2 regions of the Microbacterium shimangi genome follow, and region 1 is predicted to be linked to the other one. Evidence: predicted binding sites of a transcription regulator. Region 1 holds the regulator's gene; the other holds the start of a gene.
What was found. The regulator HspR, encoded in region 1, represses chaperone genes until heat shock. The targets are predictions, from matches to a motif close to AAGTTGAGTCNNNNNGACTCAACTT.
Positions count from the first base shown of each region.

Region 2: ACFXQA_RS13330 (Hsp20/alpha crystallin family protein) is a predicted target of HspR. The motif match lies at 6,638-6,662, and genes of this name have one in related genera.

Region 1 is NZ_JBIGII010000003.1:842,000-850,691, forward strand. It holds gene dnaK (molecular chaperone DnaK) at 1-1,335, shown strand, start outside; gene ACFXQA_RS05690 (nucleotide exchange factor GrpE) at 1,338-1,946, shown strand; gene ACFXQA_RS05695 (DnaJ C-terminal domain-containing protein) at 1,954-2,943, shown strand; gene ACFXQA_RS05700 (heat shock protein transcriptional repressor HspR) at 2,978-3,436, shown strand; gene ACFXQA_RS05705 (hypothetical protein) at 3,493-4,101, opposite strand; gene ACFXQA_RS05710 (ABC transporter ATP-binding protein) at 4,215-5,942, shown strand; gene ACFXQA_RS05715 (ABC transporter ATP-binding protein) at 5,939-8,050, shown strand; gene ACFXQA_RS05720 (glycosyltransferase) at 8,153-8,692, shown strand, end outside.
Region 2 is NZ_JBIGII010000006.1:82,924-91,615, forward strand. It holds gene ACFXQA_RS13295 (amidohydrolase family protein) at 1-696, shown strand, start outside; gene ACFXQA_RS13300 (acyl-CoA dehydrogenase family protein) at 693-1,874, shown strand; gene ACFXQA_RS13305 (ABC transporter substrate-binding protein) at 1,983-2,987, shown strand; gene ACFXQA_RS13310 (ABC transporter permease) at 3,065-3,916, shown strand; gene ACFXQA_RS13315 (ABC transporter permease) at 3,916-4,770, shown strand; gene ACFXQA_RS13320 (ABC transporter ATP-binding protein) at 4,767-5,582, shown strand; gene ACFXQA_RS13325 (LLM class flavin-dependent oxidoreductase) at 5,579-6,565, opposite strand; gene ACFXQA_RS13330 (Hsp20/alpha crystallin family protein) at 6,687-7,121, shown strand; gene ACFXQA_RS13335 (hypothetical protein) at 7,190-7,738, shown strand; gene ACFXQA_RS13340 (carbohydrate kinase family protein) at 7,738-8,622, shown strand.

The DNA.
Region 1 (8,692 bases):
TTCGACGTGTCGCTGCTCGAGGTGGGCAAGGACGACGACTTCTCGACGATCCAGGTTCGCTCGACCGCGGGTGACAACCGCCTCGGCGGTGACGACTGGGACCAGCGTCTCGTCGAGTACTTCATCAAGCAGTTCAAGGACACCACCGGTGTCGACGTCTCGGGCGACAAGATCGCCCTTCAGCGTCTGAAGGAAGCGGCCGAGCAGGCGAAGAAGGAGCTCTCGAGCTCGACCTCGACCAGCGTCAACCTGCCCTACCTCTCGCTGACCGACTCCGGCCCCGTGTCGCTGTCCGAGACGATCACGCGTGCGAAGTTCGAAGACCTGACGAAGGACCTCCTCGACCGCACCAAGAAGCCGTTCGAAGACGTCATCCGCGAGGCCGGCATCAAGGTCGGCGACATCGACCACGTCGTTCTCGTCGGTGGGTCGACGCGTATGCCCGCCGTCGCCGAGCTCGTCAAGCGCGAGGCCGGCAAGGAAGCCAACAAGGGCGTCAACCCCGATGAGGTCGTCGCCGTGGGTGCTGCCCTCCAGGCCGGCGTGCTGAAGGGCGAGCGCAAAGACGTTCTGCTCATCGACGTCACCCCCCTGAGCCTCGGCATCGAGACCAAGGGCGGCATGATGACGAAGCTCATCGAGCGCAACACCGCCATCCCCACCAAGCGGAGCGAAACCTTCACGACGGCAGACGACAACCAGCCGTCGGTCGCGATCCAGGTCTTCCAGGGCGAGCGCGACTTCACCCGCGACAACAAGCCCCTCGGCACCTTCGAGCTCACCGGCATCGCGCCGGCTCCCCGCGGCATTCCGCAGGTGGAGGTCACCTTCGACATCGACGCGAACGGCATCGTTCACGTCTCGGCGAAGGACAAGGGCACCGGCAAGGAGCAGTCGATGACGATCACCGGCGGCTCTTCGCTGTCGAAGGACGACATCGAGCGCATGGTGCGCGAGGCCGAAGAGAACGCGGCAGAAGACAAGAAGCGCCGCGAATCGGCTGAGGTGCGCAACCAGGCCGAGACCCTCGCGTACTCGATCGACAAGCTGCTCGTTGAGAACGCCGACAAGCTGCCCGACAACGTCAAGTCCGAGGTGCAGGGTGACGTCGACGCGCTGAAGGCCGCTCTCGCGGGCGAGGATGACGACGCGGTGAAGACCGCGTTCGACAAGCTCAACCAGAGCCAGGGCAAGATCGGTGAGGCCATCTACAACGCGGGCCAGTCCGAGCAGTCGGCTCCGGATGCTGCGCCCGACGCACCGACGGATGCCCCCTCGTCTGAGGAGGACGTCGTCGACGCCGAGGTCGTGGACGAAGACGAAGAGAAGAAGTAGTCATGGCCGACAAGAACTTCGACCAGCCGCAGGACGGCGACGACGAGGTTCGGCCGAACGACGAGGGATCGGTGGCTGAGCCCACCGACCCCTCGTCGGCGGACGATCTGACGGTGGACGACATCCTCGGCGCTGCGCAGACCGCTCAGGCGCACGCCGAAGACAACGCACCTGTCCCCGGGCCTGTCGAAGAGCTCGAGTCGCAGCTCCTGAACGACGTGAAGCGGCTGCAGGCCGAGTACGCCAACTATCGTCGACGCACCGAGGACCAGCGCGAGCGAGAGATCGAGCGTGCGAAGGGCGAGGCGGTCAAGGGCATCCTTCCGGTGCTCGACGACCTCGACCGTGCCGTCAAGCACGGCGACCTCGTGCCCGGCACGCCGTTCTCGGCCATCGCCGACAAGGTGCGGGCCGTGGCCGAGCGTCTGGGCGTCATCTCGTACGGCGTCGCCGGTGAGGCATTCGATCCGCAGCAGCACGAGGCGATCTTCCAGGCGCCGACCGCGGGCGTGACGGTGCCCACCGTGCTCGAGGTCGTCGAGGTGGGTTACCGCCTCGGCTCCGTCGAGCTGCGACCGGCGAAGGTCGTCGTCGCCGTCCCGACCGAGTAGGAGCACGATGGCGAGTCAGGACTGGTTCGACAAGGACTTCTACAAGGTGCTCGGGGTGGACAAAGACATCGCGGAGGCCGATCTGAAGAAGACCTACCGCAAGCTCGCCCGCAAGTATCATCCCGACTCGAACCCCGGTGACGCGAAAGCCGAAGCGACCTTCAAAGAGGTCAGCGAGGCCTACGCGGTGTTGAGCGACGCCGAGCAGCGCGCGGAGTACGACCAGATTCGCGCCATGGGCTCCGGTGCGCCCCGGTTCACCGCGGGCGGCGGCGGGAACGCCGGCTTCGAAGACGTGTTCAGCGCCTTCGGTCAGGGTCGCGGGGGCTCGCGCACCCAGTCGGCGGGCAACTTCGAGGACTTCTTCGCGAACTTCGAACCCGGCGGATTCGGTTCGGGCCGGTTCGGCCAGACCACCGGCGGCTATCGCGGTTTCGGCGGTCCGCAGCGCGGCTCCGACGTCACGGCTCGGACGACGGTTGACTTCGTCACGGCGACCAAGGGCGAGACGATCTCGCTGCAGGGCGAAGACGGAAAGCCGTTCAAGGTGAAGATCCCCGCCGGTGTCTCGGACGGGCAGAAGATCCGTCTTCGCGGGCGCGGGCGCCCTTCACCCGACGGCGGCGAAAGCGGCGACATCGTCGTGCAGGTGGCCGTGCGGCCGCATCCGGTCTTCGTGCGCGATGGACTCAACCTGCGCGTGACGGTTCCCGTGACCTTCACCGAGGCCGCCCTCGGAGCCACGATCGAGGTTCCGACCCTCGGCGGTGATTCCGTGAAGCTGCGGGTCGCGCCGGGTACTCCGTCGGGCCGCGTGCTGCGGGTCAAGGGACGCGGCGTCGAGACCTCGAAGGGCACCGGCGACCTCCTCGCCGAGGTGCAGGTCGCTGTGCCGTCGCACCTCGACGACGCGGCTCGTGAGGCGCTGATGCGCTATCAAGAGCTCGAGCCCCGAGAGAACCCGCGCGCCGACCTCATGACCAAAGCGCGCGGCTGAGACGCGCGTGGGCTGACCGACGGAGGTGACGGAGATGATGGACGACGAACTCGACGACGATGCTCCGATCTTCGCGATCGCCGTGGCGGCCGAGCTGGCGAACATGCACCCGCAGACCCTTCGCCAGTACGACCGACTCGGGCTCGTCGTGCCCGAACGCACGCGCGGCGGATCGCGGCGCTACTCCTCGCGTCACGTCGGTCAGCTCCGCGAGGTGTCGCGGCTCTCGAGCGAGGGCATGAGCCTCCCGGCCATCGCGCGGCTGCTCACGCTCGAACAACACGTGCACGCCCTCACCCGCCGCGTGACCGACCTCGAACGCCAGCTGAGCGCGGAACGCCAGGCGCGCCCGGGTGCCCGCGTGTTCGCGGCCGGCGCGACCGGCTCCGTGGTGACGCTTCGCCACGGCGCGCGCGTGCGGCGCGCGACAGACGTCGTGCTGTGGCGTCCCCGGCATCCCGGAGAGCCCGCCGACGGGTCGGCAGCGGACTGACCCGGTACGGCGTTCTCGCTCAGAACGCCCGCCGTGCGGCGTGACGCGTCGCGGGCTCAGCGCGGACCGGGACCGGGGTCGATCCGCAGAACCTCGGGCGATTCGCCGACCGAGAAGTCGTCGACGATGCGGATGCTGCGGGCGATCTCGTCGACGGCGGGTATGACGGTCGCGACGCGCTCGCGATCGGAGCACACGGCGGTCAGGGTCACGAAGTGGGTGCCGGTGTCCCAGGTGTAGGTGGCGAAGGGCGGGGTGCGCGGGTCGGCCGGAAGGTCCATCACGAGCTTCTCGCCCGTTCCGAGGAAGGGGTTCCGGAAGTCCTCGGTGTCGTCGTACTCCATCGGCATGCTGGCGCGGGCGGCGCGCAGCTGAGAGGTGGCCTCCTGCACCTGGGCCATGACGACGACCAGCTCGGGGTCGGCTTTCCACACCCAGACGCGCACGCGGCCCGCGGCTCTGCGCAGGAGGAACGGCGTCGCCTGGCTCGCCGCCCACGCGAGGAAGCCGCTCGCGGGACGCTCGGTCGCGCCCACCGCCGTCTTCGCCTGCCCGAGCAGCATGCGGATGGCGGCCTTGCGATGGCGGCGGCCGCGCAGCCCGAGCGATTCGGTCACGGGCACCCAGCGGGCGGGATCGGCATCTGCCTGCAGTCGGGTCGGCATGGCCCCTAGCGTAGGCGGCTCACGGTGTCTATCCCGTGTCGGAGGTCCGTGGCAGGCTGTGACTACGGCCTCGGTCGCGTCCACCTCACGCTTTCGCACCCTTCGGAGTCCCCGTGCTCGGTAAGCTCCTCATCCGCTACCTGAAGACCTACCGCTGGCTTCTGGTGGGTGTCCTCGTCTTCCAGTTCGCGTCCGCGATGGCGTCGCTGTACCTGCCGCGTCTGAACGCCGACATCATCGACCAGGGCGTCGCCCAGGGAGACACCGGCTTCATCTGGTCGACCGGCATGGTCATGCTCGCCATCTCGCTCGGTCAGATCACCGCGTCGGTGATCGCGACCTACTTCGCCGCGCGCGCCGCGATGGCGGCGGGCCGCGACATCCGCCGCGACGTCTATGACAAGGTCAGCGGGTTCTCCGAGCGCGAGGTCTCGCAGTTCGGCCCCGGCTCGCTCATCACGCGCAACACGAACGACGTGCAGCAGGTGCAGATGCTGGCCATGATGGGCGCGACGATGCTCGTCACCGCCCCGCTCCTGGCCATCGGCGGCGTCATCATGGCGCTGCAGCAAGACGTCGGGCTGAGCTGGCTCATCGGGGTGTCGGTGCCGTCGCTGCTGATCGTCGCCGCGCTCATCATCAGCCGTATGGTGCCGCTGTTCCGCACCTTCCAGAAGAAGCTCGACGCGGTCAACCGCGTCATGCGCGAGCAGCTCACCGGCGTCCGCGTCGTTCGGGCGTTCGTGCGCGAAGACATCGAAGAAGAACGGTTCGGCGTCGCGAACACCGACATCATGGTGGTCGGTCGAAAAGTGGGGTCGCTGTTCGTTCTGCTGTTCCCCCTCGCGATGCTGGTGCTCAACGTGACGGTCGTCGGCGTGATCTGGTTCGGCGGCATCCAGGTCGATGCCGGCACGGTCGAGATCGGTACCCTGTTCGCGTTCATGCAGTACGTCGGTCAGATCCTCATGGGGGTACTGATGGCGAGCTTCATGACGATCATGATCCCGCGCGCGGCGGTGTCGGCCGAGCGCATCGGCGAGGTGCTCGCGAGCGAGTCGACCCTGACCCGCGCGGCGAAGCCCGTGACGGTCTTCCCCGCCCCCGGCTCCCTCGCCTTCGACGGTGTCGCCTTCACCTACCCCGGTGCAGAGTCGCCGGTGCTCGAGGGCATCAGCTTCGAGGTCGCACGCGGTGAGACCGTCGCGATCGTCGGGTCGACGGGGGCCGGAAAGACGACGCTGATCTCGCTCATCCCGCGACTGTTCGACGTGACCGGTGGCGCCGTGCGCGTCGGCGGCGTCGACGTGCGCGAGGCCGACCTCGACGAGCTGTGGAAGGGCATCGGGCTCGTCCCGCAGCGGCCGTTCCTCTTCACCGGCACCGTCGCGTCGAACCTCCGCTTCGGCAGAGAAGAGGCCACCGACGACGAGCTCTGGAAGGCACTCGAGATCGCGCAGGGCAAAGACTTCGTTCTCGAGATGGAGGGCCGGCTCGACGCGCGCATCGCGCAGGGCGGCACCAACGTCTCGGGGGGTCAGCGGCAGCGTCTCGCCATCGCGCGCGCGATCCTGCACCAGCCCGAGATCCTCGTCTTCGACGACTCGTTCTCGGCGCTCGACCTCTCGACCGACGCACGACTGCGTCAGGCGCTCTGGCGAGAACTTCCCGAGGTGACGAAGGTCGTCGTCGCGCAGCGTGTGTCGACGATCACCGACGCCGACCGCATCGTGGTGCTCGAGAACGGCCGCATGGCCGGCGTCGGCACGCACGAACAGCTGCTGGAATCCAGCACCACCTACCGCGAGATCGTCGAATCCCAGCTGGGAGTGGAAGCATGAGCGCCCCCGACGCCCTCACCGAAGACGAGCGCCTCGAACTCGAACTCGCCGAGCAGGCCCGCCAGAACTCGGGCGACTGGGATTCGGTCGCCCCCGGCAAGGCCACGAACTTCGGCAAGAGCTTCGCCCGTCTGATCGGACTCCTGCGGCCGCACGCGGTCGCGTTCGCCTTCGTCTCGGTGCTCGGCGCCATCGGTGTGATGCTCGCAGTACTCGCGCCGCGCATCCTGGGTGAGGCGACGAACCTCATCTTCGAGGGGGTCGTGTCGCGCTCGCTCGCCGACCAGTTCCCCCTCGGCACCAGCCAGGAGAACGTCGTCGAGTCGCTCCGAAACGCCGGCCAAGGCGACCTCGCGAACATCGTCGGCGCGATGCAGAACTTCCAGGTCGGCGCCGGCGTCGACTTCGACCGGCTGCGCATGGTCATCATCGCCGTGCTCGCGATCTACGTCGCCTCGTCGTTCCTCAGCTGGATCCAGGGCTACGTGATCAACATCATCATGGTCCGCACGATGTGGCGCCTGCGTGAATCGGTCGAGGCGAAGATCAACCGCCTGCCCCTGTCGTACTTCGACAAGGTGCAGCGCGGCGAGCTCATCTCGCGGGTCACGAACGACATCGACAACATCACTCAGACGATGCAGCAGTCGCTCTCGACGGTCGTCACCTCCGTGCTGACGGTGATCGGCGTGCTCGTGATGATGTTCACGATCTCGTGGCAGCTCGCCATCGTGGCGCTCATCTCGCTACCGCTCATGGCGGTGATCTTCGGGGTCATCGGCCCCCGCTCGCAGAAGGCGTTCAGCGTCCAGTGGCGCAAGGTCGGGCGCCTCAACGCCCGCGTCGAAGAGTCGTTCTCGGGTCACGCGCTGGTCAAGGTCTACGGCCGCGAGAAAGACTCCCGCGAGAAGTTCGAGGCGGAGAACGAAGAGCTCTACCGCGCGAGTTTCCAGGCGCAGTTCCTCTCCGGCATGATCATGCCCGGCATGATGTTCATCGGAAATCTGACCTACGTCGGCATCGCGGTCCTGGGAGGGCTGATGGTGGCGAGCGGTCAGCTCCGCCTCGGCGACGTGCAGGCGTTCATCCAGTACTCGCAGCAGTTCACGCAGCCGTTGTCGGAGCTCGGCGGAATGGCCGCCGTCGTACAGTCGGGCACGGCATCCGCCGAGCGCGTCTTCGAGCTGCTCGATGCCGAAGAACAAGAGCCCGACGCCGAAGATGCGCCGCGGCCGGTCGACGGTGAGGGCGTCATCGAGTTCGAGCACGTGCGCTTCTCCTACACGCCCGAGCGCCCGCTGATCACCGACCTGTCGTTCCGGGTGGAGCCCGGCCAGACCGTCGCCATCGTCGGGCCCACGGGCGCCGGCAAGACGACGCTGGTCAACCTGATCATGCGGTTCTACGAGCTCGACGGCGGGCGCATCCTGCTCGACGGGCAGGACATCGGCGAGCTGACGCGTGCGGCGGTCCGCTCGCGCACCGGCATGGTGCTGCAAGATCCGTGGCTGTTCGCCGGCACGATCCGAGAGAACATCCGGTACGGGCGCGAGTCGGCGACCGACGAAGAGATCGTCGCCGCGGCCACCGCGACACGCGTCGACCGATTCGTCCAGTCGCTGCCCGACGGGTACGACACCGTGCTCGATGAGGACGCATCCAACGTCTCCGCCGGTGAGAAGCAGCTGATCACGATCGCCCGGGCGTTCGTGGCGCAGCCGGCGGTGCTCATCCTCGATGAGGCCACCTCGTCTGTCGACACGCGCACCGAGCTGCTGCTGCAGCACGCGATGGCAGCGCTCCGCGAGGGCCGCACGTCATTCGTCATCGCACACCGTCTCTCGACGATCCGCGACGCCGACCTCATCCTCGTGATGGAGCACGGCGACATCGTCGAGAAGGGCACGCACAACGAACTCATCGCCTCCGAGGGCGCGTACTGGCGGCTCTACCAGTCCCAGTTCGAGCAGGCGGCAGACGAGGGGCAGACCGCCCCGGTTGTCGACGCCGAAGCTGCTCCATCGGGCGCGACGGCGACGGCGGGCGAGGCCGCGGGTGACGCGACGGCGGGGGCCGAGTTCGGGGCCGACGGTTCTGCGCCACGCTGAGAGCCGTGTCGCTTTTCGAGGGCTGCGAGGGGCCTCGGGTACAGTGGTGCCGCATGCACCGCACCGTGCGACTCATCCCGCCGCACAGATTGGCCGCCACCCGTGACCTCCCCCGCGACGCCTGACCACGAACGATCCGACGCCGATCGGCCCCTCACCATCCTGGTGGGCTGCGATACGTTCTCTCCCGACATCAACGGGGCCGCCCGCTTCGCCGAACGCCTCGCCGCCGGACTCGTCGTCCGCGGACACGACGTGCACGTCGTGGCGCCGAACACCGAGTACCGGCGCGCGGAACCGCGCACCGAGGTGATCGAAGGTCAGCCGATGACCCTGCACCGGCTGCCGTCGGTGCGCTGGCCCCCGCACGACTGGCTGCGGTTCGTGTGGCCCTGGCGGTCGAAGCACTACGCGCGCCAGGTGCTCGACAGCGTCAAGCCCGACGTCGTCCACATCCAGTCGCACATCGTGATCGGGCGGGGCCTTGCACGCGAGGCGCGCAAGCGCGGCATTCCCCTGGTCGCGACCAACCACGTGATGGCCGAGAACCTGCTCGACTTCACCACGCTGCCGGCGTTCCTCAACCGCATCGTGGTGAAGCTCGCCTGGGCCGACGCGAAGCGCACGTTCGACATGACCCGC
Region 2 (8,692 bases), on a different contig from region 1:
TCGATGGCCGCGGTCGTCTTCACCGTCGACGCGCGCACCGCGATGGGGGTCATTCCGAACAGCAGCGCAGAGATCGCGGCGGGGGCTGCGCGCAACGCCGACGTGCTCATCCCGTTCGGCAGTGTCGATCCGCACACCGGTGCAGAAGGAATCGACCTCGCCCGGCGGCTGTTCCACGACCACGGGGTGCGGGGGTTCAAGTTCCACCCGAGCGTGCAGGCGTTCGATCCGTCCGACGAGAAGTACTACCCCCTCTGGCAGGCGATCCAGGAGATGGGGGTGCCCGTCGTCATCCACACCGGTCAGACGGGCGTCGGGGCGGGCCTGCCCGGGGGGTACGGCATCAAACTGCGCTACTCCAGTCCGATGCTCATCGACGATGTCGCCGCCGACTTTCCGGGTTTGACGATCATCTTGGCGCACCCCTCGGTGCCGTGGCAGGACGAAGCGCTGTCGATGGCCGCACACAAGGCGAACGTGTTCATCGACCTCTCGGGATGGTCGCCGAAGTACTTCTCCGCCGCGCTCGTGCGCCAGGCCGGCAGCATCCTTCAAGACAAGATGCTCTTCGGCTCCGACTACCCCGCTCTCACCCCCGACCGCTGGCTCGAAGACTTCGCGCGCCTCGAGATCAGAGACGCCGCGCGCCCGAAGATTCTGAGGGACAACGCGGTGCGGGTGCTCGGGCTGTCGTGAGCGCGCTCTATCCGGTCTCGGATCTCTACGGGTTCGCCGATCTCCTCACCGAACCCGAGGTCGCCAAGTTGAGGGCGCTCCGGGAGGTTCTCGAGCAGCAACTCGCGCCGATCCTGCCCGATTTCTGGGAGCGTGCGGCGTCGCCCGTGCACCTGCGTGAGCCGCTTCGCGATCTGCGTCTCATCGACGACCCGGCGATCCTCGACCCGCGCGGGCGCTCCCGCGAGCTCTACAACGGTTTTCGCACTTTCGAGTTCTCGCGCACCGACGTCAGCACCGGCATGCTCTACCACGGGCAGGTGGCGATGTTCCGAGAGTTGGTGCGGCAGGGCGGCAGTGCGCAGCAGGTCGCGCAGTGGGACGACGCCATCGTGTCGTTCTCGATGACCGGATGCTTCGCACTGACCGAACCCGATCACGGGTCCGACGTCGCGCGCGGGCTGCAGACCACGGCGCGGCGCGAGGGCGACGAATGGATCCTCGACGGTCGGAAGCGATGGATCGGGAACGCCGCTCACTCGGAGTACGTCGCGGTCTTCGCGCGCGATGTCGCCGACGATCAGGTCAAGGTGTTCCTCGCTCGCACTGACGCGCCGGGGATCAGTCTCACCACGATCGAGCGGAAGATCGCCCTGCGCCTGATCACCAATTCCGACATCGACCTCGACGGTGTGCGTGTGCCGGATTCGCATCGGCTGCAGCGGGTCGCCTCGTTCGCCGACGTCTCGACTCTGTTGCGCACGCTCCGCCCCGACGTCGCGTGGATCGCCGCGGGGGCGCAGGCGGGCGCCTACGAGGCCGCCCTGCGGTACACCCTCTCGCGCGAGCAGTTCGGGCGTCCTGTCGCCGGATTCCAGCTCGTGCAGGACAAGCTGGTGCGCATGCTCGGAAACGTCACCGCGTCGCTCGGTATGGCGGTCCGTCTCGCCGAACGACGCGAGGGCGGCGTCTCGCGCGACGAGGACTCGGCGCTGGCGAAGGTGTGGATCGCCGATCGGCTGCGAGAGACCGTCGCGTGGGCACGGGAGGTCGTCGGAGGCAACGGCATCGTCGTCGACCATGATGTGGCGCGATTCTTCGCCGATGCCGAGGCGGTCTACACCTACGAGGGAACCCGTGAGATCAACACCCTCATCGTGGGACGCTCGATCACGGGGTTGAGCGCGTTCACCCGGTGATGCGCCGATCCCTTGTCGGCGGTCTGCGTTTCAGGTAGCCTGATACCCCGGCCGGTGTTCAGTGGAACATCGGCAGCACCATCTCGACGAAGAGATATGAGGAGAGCAATGACGTTTTCCCGGAAGCACAGTGCGGCGGTCGCCGCCATAGTCCTGATCACCGGTCTCGCCGGATGCTCCGGCTCGACGAGTCCGAGTGGGGGCGGTGGCGCCGAGCAGACACTCGACCCCGCGAGCCCGGTCGCCATCACGGTGGGAACCCTGCCCGCGGGCGACTACGCCCCGCTGTTCATCGCGCAGGAAGAGGGGTACTTCGCCGACGAGGGCCTCGAAGTCACGATCGAGACGATCGCCGGGGGCGCTGTCGGGGTGACCCAACTCATCTCGGGCGACCTGCAGTTCAGCTCGGCCACCTGGGCGAACGTCCTATCGGCCGTGTCGCAGGGCCTCGAGTTGCAGGTGGTGCGCGAGGGCACGGACTCGAACAAGGAGGGCATCAACGGCATCATCGTCGCCGAGGACTCCGGCATCGAGTCGGTCGAAGACCTGCGCGGCAAGACGGTCTCGGTGAACACCCTGCAGTCGGCGACCGAGGTGCAGATCCGCGACTGCTTCGCCTCCGAGGGCCTCGAGCCCGGCGAGTACGAACTGGTCGAGGTTCCCTTCCCCGAGGTCGGTGCCGCGGTCAGCCAGGGTCGGATCGCCGCGGGCCTCGTGCCCGAGCCGTTCATCACCATCGGCGCGTCGCAGGGGCTCACCAGCATCCTGGCGCCATCGGTCTGCAACGAGGACCAGCAGAACAGCCCCCTCGTGACCTGGAACACGTCGAAGGCGTACGCGGATGAGAACCCCGCCGTCGTCGCGGCGTTCGTACGAGCCATGGACAAGGCCACCGAGCTGGCTCTCGACGACCCGAACACCGTCGTCGAGATCCTGCCGACGATCACGACGCTGACGCCGGAGCTCGCCGCCGCCATCACGCAGCCCAGCTTCGTGCGCGACGGTACGCCGAACATCGAGGGAGCCCAGCTCACGATGGACCTCATGGTCGAGTACGGGCTTCTCGAGGAGCCCCTCGACGACCTCTCGCAATACGCCTGGCAGGCCGAGTGATCGCGCGGCGCGGAGCGCGGGAGTCATCCCGCCTCCGCGCCGCCCCCACCGATGACACCCGAGCAAGAGGAGCAGTGATGGCGTCCGTCACCACGGGTACCAGGCTCGCGCCCCGGCGTGCCCGCGCCGGGTCTCGTCGCGGATCGCATCGCGGCCGCACGATGGTGCGAGGGGCCGCGGGGCTGCTCGCGGTGTTCGTGATCGCCGAGGTCATCTCGCGCTCGGGCATCGTCGACGAGGCCTTCCTTCCGCCAACCTCGGTCGTGCTGGTGCGCGTCGCCGAGCTGCTGGTCGACCCGGCCTTCCTCGGCGCGGTGGCCGCGACCCTGCAGGCATGGGCGGTCGGGCTGGTCATCTGCATCGTCGTCTCGGTCACGCTCGGGGTGATTCTCGGATCGTCGCCGGGCGCGTACTCCGCGAGCCGTGCCGTCATCGAGTTCCTCCGACCGATCCCGTCGGTCGCCCTCATCCCCCTCGCGATCCTGGTGCTCGGCAACGACGCCGAGATGAAGATCGCGCTCATCGTCTTCTCGACGGCCTGGCCCGTGCTCTTCAACACCATCTACGGCATGCACGACGTCGACCCGATCGCCAAGCTGACCGCGAAGAGCTTCGGTCGGGGGAGGATCGCCACCCTCTGGGAGGTATCGCTCCCGAGCGCCGCTCCCTTCATCTTCACCGGCATCCGCATCGCCGCCTCCGTCGCGCTCATCGTCGCCATCAGCGCCGAGCTTCTGGCGGGGGCGTCCGACGGACTCGGACGATGGATGCTGGACGCCAGTGCGACCGGCAATCGCCCCGACCTGGTCTACGCCGCGACGATCATCGCGGGGCTCCTCGGACTCGCGATCAACGGGGTGCTCGTGCTCATCGAACGGCGCTTCCTCTCGTGGCAGCCCGCGCTCAGGCCCACCGGGAAGGACGACTGATGACCGCCACGACGACGTGGATCGGGGTCGTACGGCCCCCTCGCCGATCGGCCGTCGCCTCGCGCAGACTCCGGCAGTTCGCCGTGCGGTGGGGTGCTCTGCTCGCGCTCGGGATCGTGTGGGAGATCGCCGCGCGATCAGCCGGCTCGCCCTACTTCCCGCCGATCTCCGAGATCATCCAGCGGTTCGCGAAACTCTGGCTGTCGGGGCCCGTCACTTCGCTCTTCCTCACCGAGGGCGTGTTCGCCGACATCGTCCCGAGCCTCGTCCGCATGCTGGGCGGCTGGTCGATCGCCGTCGTCGTGGCGGTTCTCCTCGGGGTGGCTATCGGACGCAGTCGCGTTCTCGGAGATTTCGTCGAGCCCGTTGTGCACTTCGCCCGGGCCATTCCACCGCCGGCGTTGCTGCCGATCTTCTTCATCCTGCTCGGATTCGGCAACGAGATGCGCGTTTCGCTGATCGCCTTCGCGGTGGTGTGGCCGGTGCTGCTGAACACCATCGACGGTGTGCGCTCGGTCGAGCCGCTGCACCTCGACACGGCGCGGGTGTTCGAGATGGACCGCCGCAAGGTCTTCTTCGGGATCGTGCTGCCGAGTGCTGCCCCGAAGATCTTCGCCGGTATGCGGGTGGCCCTGTCGGTCGCCCTCATCGTCATGGTGATCTCCGAGATGGTCGGTTCGCAGGAGGGTATCGGCTCGATCATCCTGGGCGCCCAGCGCACCTACCGGATGCTCGACATGTGGTCGGGCATCCTCCTGCTCGGAATCCTCGGCTACGTCCTCAACGCGATCCTCGCCCTGGTGGAATCGCGCGTCACGAGATGGCACCGGGGCGCACGAGAAGGAGTGTCATGAGCATCGCGACCACCGCCACCGACCTGCTCACCATCGAGGGCCTCGGCCACGTCTACGAGGGCAAGCAGCGACACGAAGCCATCGGGCGACTCGATTTCACGGTTCCGCAGGGTGCGTTCGTGTCGATCGTCGGACCCTCGGGATGCGGCAAGACCACCATGCTGCGGTGCCTGTCGGGTCTCATGCGGCCGACCCGCGGCACGGTCCTTCTGGGCGGCGAACCGGTGATCGGGGTGCCGCGCGACCTCGCGCTCGTCTTCCAGGACTACAGCCGCTCGCTCTTCCCCTGGCGGACGGTGGCCGGCAACATCGCCTTCGTGCTGCCGCGCGGCGGGATGTCGAAAGAGGAGCGCCAGTCGCGCATCGATGAGAGCCTCGACGCGGTCGGGCTGACGGGCGCGGCCGAGAAGTACCCGTGGCAATTGTCGGGGGGGATGCAGCAGCGCGTCGCGATCGCGCGGGCGCTCGCCTATCGCCCGAAGATCCTGCTGATGGATGAACCGTTCGCCTCGGTGGATGCGCAGACGCGTGCCGAGCTCGAAGATCTCATGCTGGCGGTGCGGGAGAAATTCGACATGACGATCCTCTTCGTCACCCACGACATCGACGAGAGCGTCTACCTCGCCGACCGGGTGCTGGTGCTATCGAAGTCGCCGTCGACGATCGTCGCCACGATCGACGTCGATCTGCCGCGGCCGCGCGACCAGGTCGCCACCCGCGAACTCGACGCGTTCGTCCACCTCCGGGGGAGCATCGCCCGCATGATCCGCGACCAGTCGACGCGCCGTGCTGCGCCCGACGCCGAGGCCTAGACCAAGACGGCGGCGAGGTTCTCCAACCCGGCGGAGCGGTCCTCTTCCACCGGGATGAGGATCACACTGGTCGCCCCGGCACGATGCCGGGCGGTGATTCCTTCGTGCACGCGCGCGGGTGTACCGACGAGCGCAAGGGCATCGACCCACTCGTCGGGCAGGGCGGCGGCGAACGCCTCGGGCGTGCCCGCGCGCTCGCGGAGTGCGATCAGCTCGTCCGCGAACGCGAGGGGTGCGATATGCGGGTGCCAGTCGGGTTCGCCCACGACGGCGAGAGCCGGACGCACCAGCTCGCGGGCAGCAGCATCCGACGCGGCGACCGCTGCGACGTCGTAGGTCACGACCCGTAGCGACGCCGTAGGAGACCCCGCACCCCCGCCGGACACCGTGGCGATGGATGCGCGGATGTACTCCGGGGTCGCGGGCTCCGCGAGCACGACGCCGTCGGCGATCGCTCCGGCCGCTGCGAGCGAACGAGGGCCGCGCACGCCCCAGACCAGGGGCGGCGGCGTCGCGGGCGCCGACTCGAGGCGCACGTCCGCCACGTTGACGTACCTCCCGGCCGGAGGGCCCGGCTCGCCCCGCAGAAGCGTCGTCAGGGCGGAGGTGTATTCGCGCAGGAGAGTGAGCGGGCTCCCGGGCCATGCCCCGACCGAGCGCATCCACTGCGGCATGCCGTGCCCGATGCCCACGACCACCCGGCCGGGGAACAGCTGGGCGAGGGTGGCGATCTCCATCGCGGCGAAGGCGACGTTCCGCGCGCCGGCGGGCAGGATGCCGACGCCCACCGTCACGCGGGTCGTCGAGGCCAGCACCGCCGCAGCCTGGGCGACGCCGCCCCGGAATCCCAGATCTTCGACGACCCACAGTTCGTCGAAACCGAGCCTCTCGGCCCGCTGAGCGAACGGGATGACCTCCGTGGGCGGAAGGTCGCGAGGAAGCACGACGCCGACAGAGCGCGCAGGACGAGCGGGGGCGGTCATAGTGCTTTCATTCTCGGCGATTTTTCAGCGATCGGAATGCGCACTCGCGCGTCGGGAGTGCTAATTTATCCGTAGTTGAGCCGAGGGGGCTCAACCTCAAACGGAAGGAGATGGATTCATCATGGCAATGACTTTCGACCCTTTCGCGGAGCTCGATCGCCTCGCCGGGAGCGTGCTGTCGTCGCGCTCCAACCTGCGGGTGATGCCGGTCGACCTCTACCGCGACGCTGACCGGTACGTGCTCAACGCCGACCTGCCGGGTATCGATCCCGGATCGGTCGACATCGACGTCGACGGCCAGCTGCTCACCATCCGCGCGCAGCGCACCGCTGGCGGTATCGAGGGTGCGAAGTGGCTGACCCAGGAGCGCCCTGCGGGGAGCTTCCTCCGCCAGTTCAGCATCGGCGAGGGTGTCGACACCTCCGGCATCTCTGCCAGCTACGACAACGGCGTGCTGAGCGTCGTCCTCCCCGTGAGCGAGCGCGCGAAGCCGCGCAAGGTCGAGGTGCAGAGTGTCCGCCACGACTCCGACGTGCAGCCGGCGATCCGGAGCTGAGCCGAGCCCTCACGCGCAGACGCCCCGCGGGACGCTCCGCGGGGCGTCTGCGTCGGTAGCCTTGTCTGGTGGATACCCAGATCGTCGAGCACCTGTCCGCTGCCCGCGTGCGTCGCGACGTGCAGAACATCCGGGATGCGCTCTCGGAGCTCTCCGCCGGTGACGTCGCTCGCGCGGTGATCCGGTCACCGCGCTACGGCCTGTATGTCGTCGACGGCACCGTGCGCACCGGCGTGGGCAACCAGCTCATGCTCGCCGACGTGATCCTCGGCACGGGCAGCGAGATCCAGCGCATCTATCCGTCGATCCCCGAGGTCGTCCCCACTTTCGACCCCGAGGTCGGTGGCGCGCTCGACGGGCTCGGCCACGGCGACCTCGTGCGGGTGACCTTCGCCACCCCCGCGCACGGCGCGTTCGCGATCACCGGCCCGCTCACCGCCGGCAACGACGACTTCCTCCTCGTGGGCAGCTGGATCGTCTCCGCGGCCGGCAGTGTCGTGCCCCGCGTCGCCGCCGTCGAACGGTTCCCCGAGGTCGAGACGCACGCCGCCAACGTGCCGCCCCTCCGCTCGGCGATCGTCGAGGCAGCATCCGCCCCGGTCGTCGAGGCGGGCTGATGACCGGCACGCCCGCCTACGACGTCGTCGTCATCGGTGAGGCGCTCGTCGACATCGTCGAGACGTCGGCGGAAACCTCCGAGCACGTCGGCGGCAGCCCCGCGAACGTCGCCCTGGGGCTCGGGCGCCGGGGTCTGTCGGTCTTGCTCGTCACCCAGCTGGGCTCCGACGAACGCGGCGAACGGATTCTCGCGCACCTCGAGGATTCGGGGGTGACCCTGGCGCCCGAGTCGTTCACGCCGCGGCCGACGTCGACCGCCCTCGCCCGCATCGGCCCCGACGGTCAGGCGTCGTACGTGTTCGATCTCGCGTGGAACGCCTTTGCCCTGCCCGGCACGCCGACGCGGGTGCTGCACACGGGATCGGTGGCCGCCTTCCTCGAGCCGGGCGCCGAGTCGGTGCGCGAGGCCCTTCGCGCGTCGCGCGCCGCAGAGGTCACGTTCGACCCGAACATCCGCCCGGCGCTCGTCGGCGCGCACGCTCCCGCCTTCCGGGCGTTCGAGCACACGGCCCGGCTCGCGACGGTGGTGAAGCTCAGCGACGAAGACGCGGCGTGGCTCTACCCGGGGGCCTCGCTCGACGCGGTCGTCGATGCCATCCTCGCCCTCGGGCCTCGCCTGGTGGCGGTCACCCTCGGCAGTGCCGGAGCCATCGTGGCGACGGCGATGCAGCGACTCACGGTCCCCGGCGAGAGGGTGGCGGTCGTCGACACGATCGGCGCCGGCGATACCTTCATGGCCTCCCTCATCTTCTCGGTGGCGCGCCTCGGTAGTGCCGGCCTTTCGGCGCCCGCCCTCGAGCGGATCGGGCGCGACGCCGTGCACGCCGCGGCTCTGACGGTCTCGCGCGCCGGGGCCGATCTGCCCTGGGCGAGCGAACTCTGATCGACCCCCGTCGGCGCTACCGCTGACGTCGATTTTCCTCTCCACGCGGCCCAGCACACCCGTGCCCGCG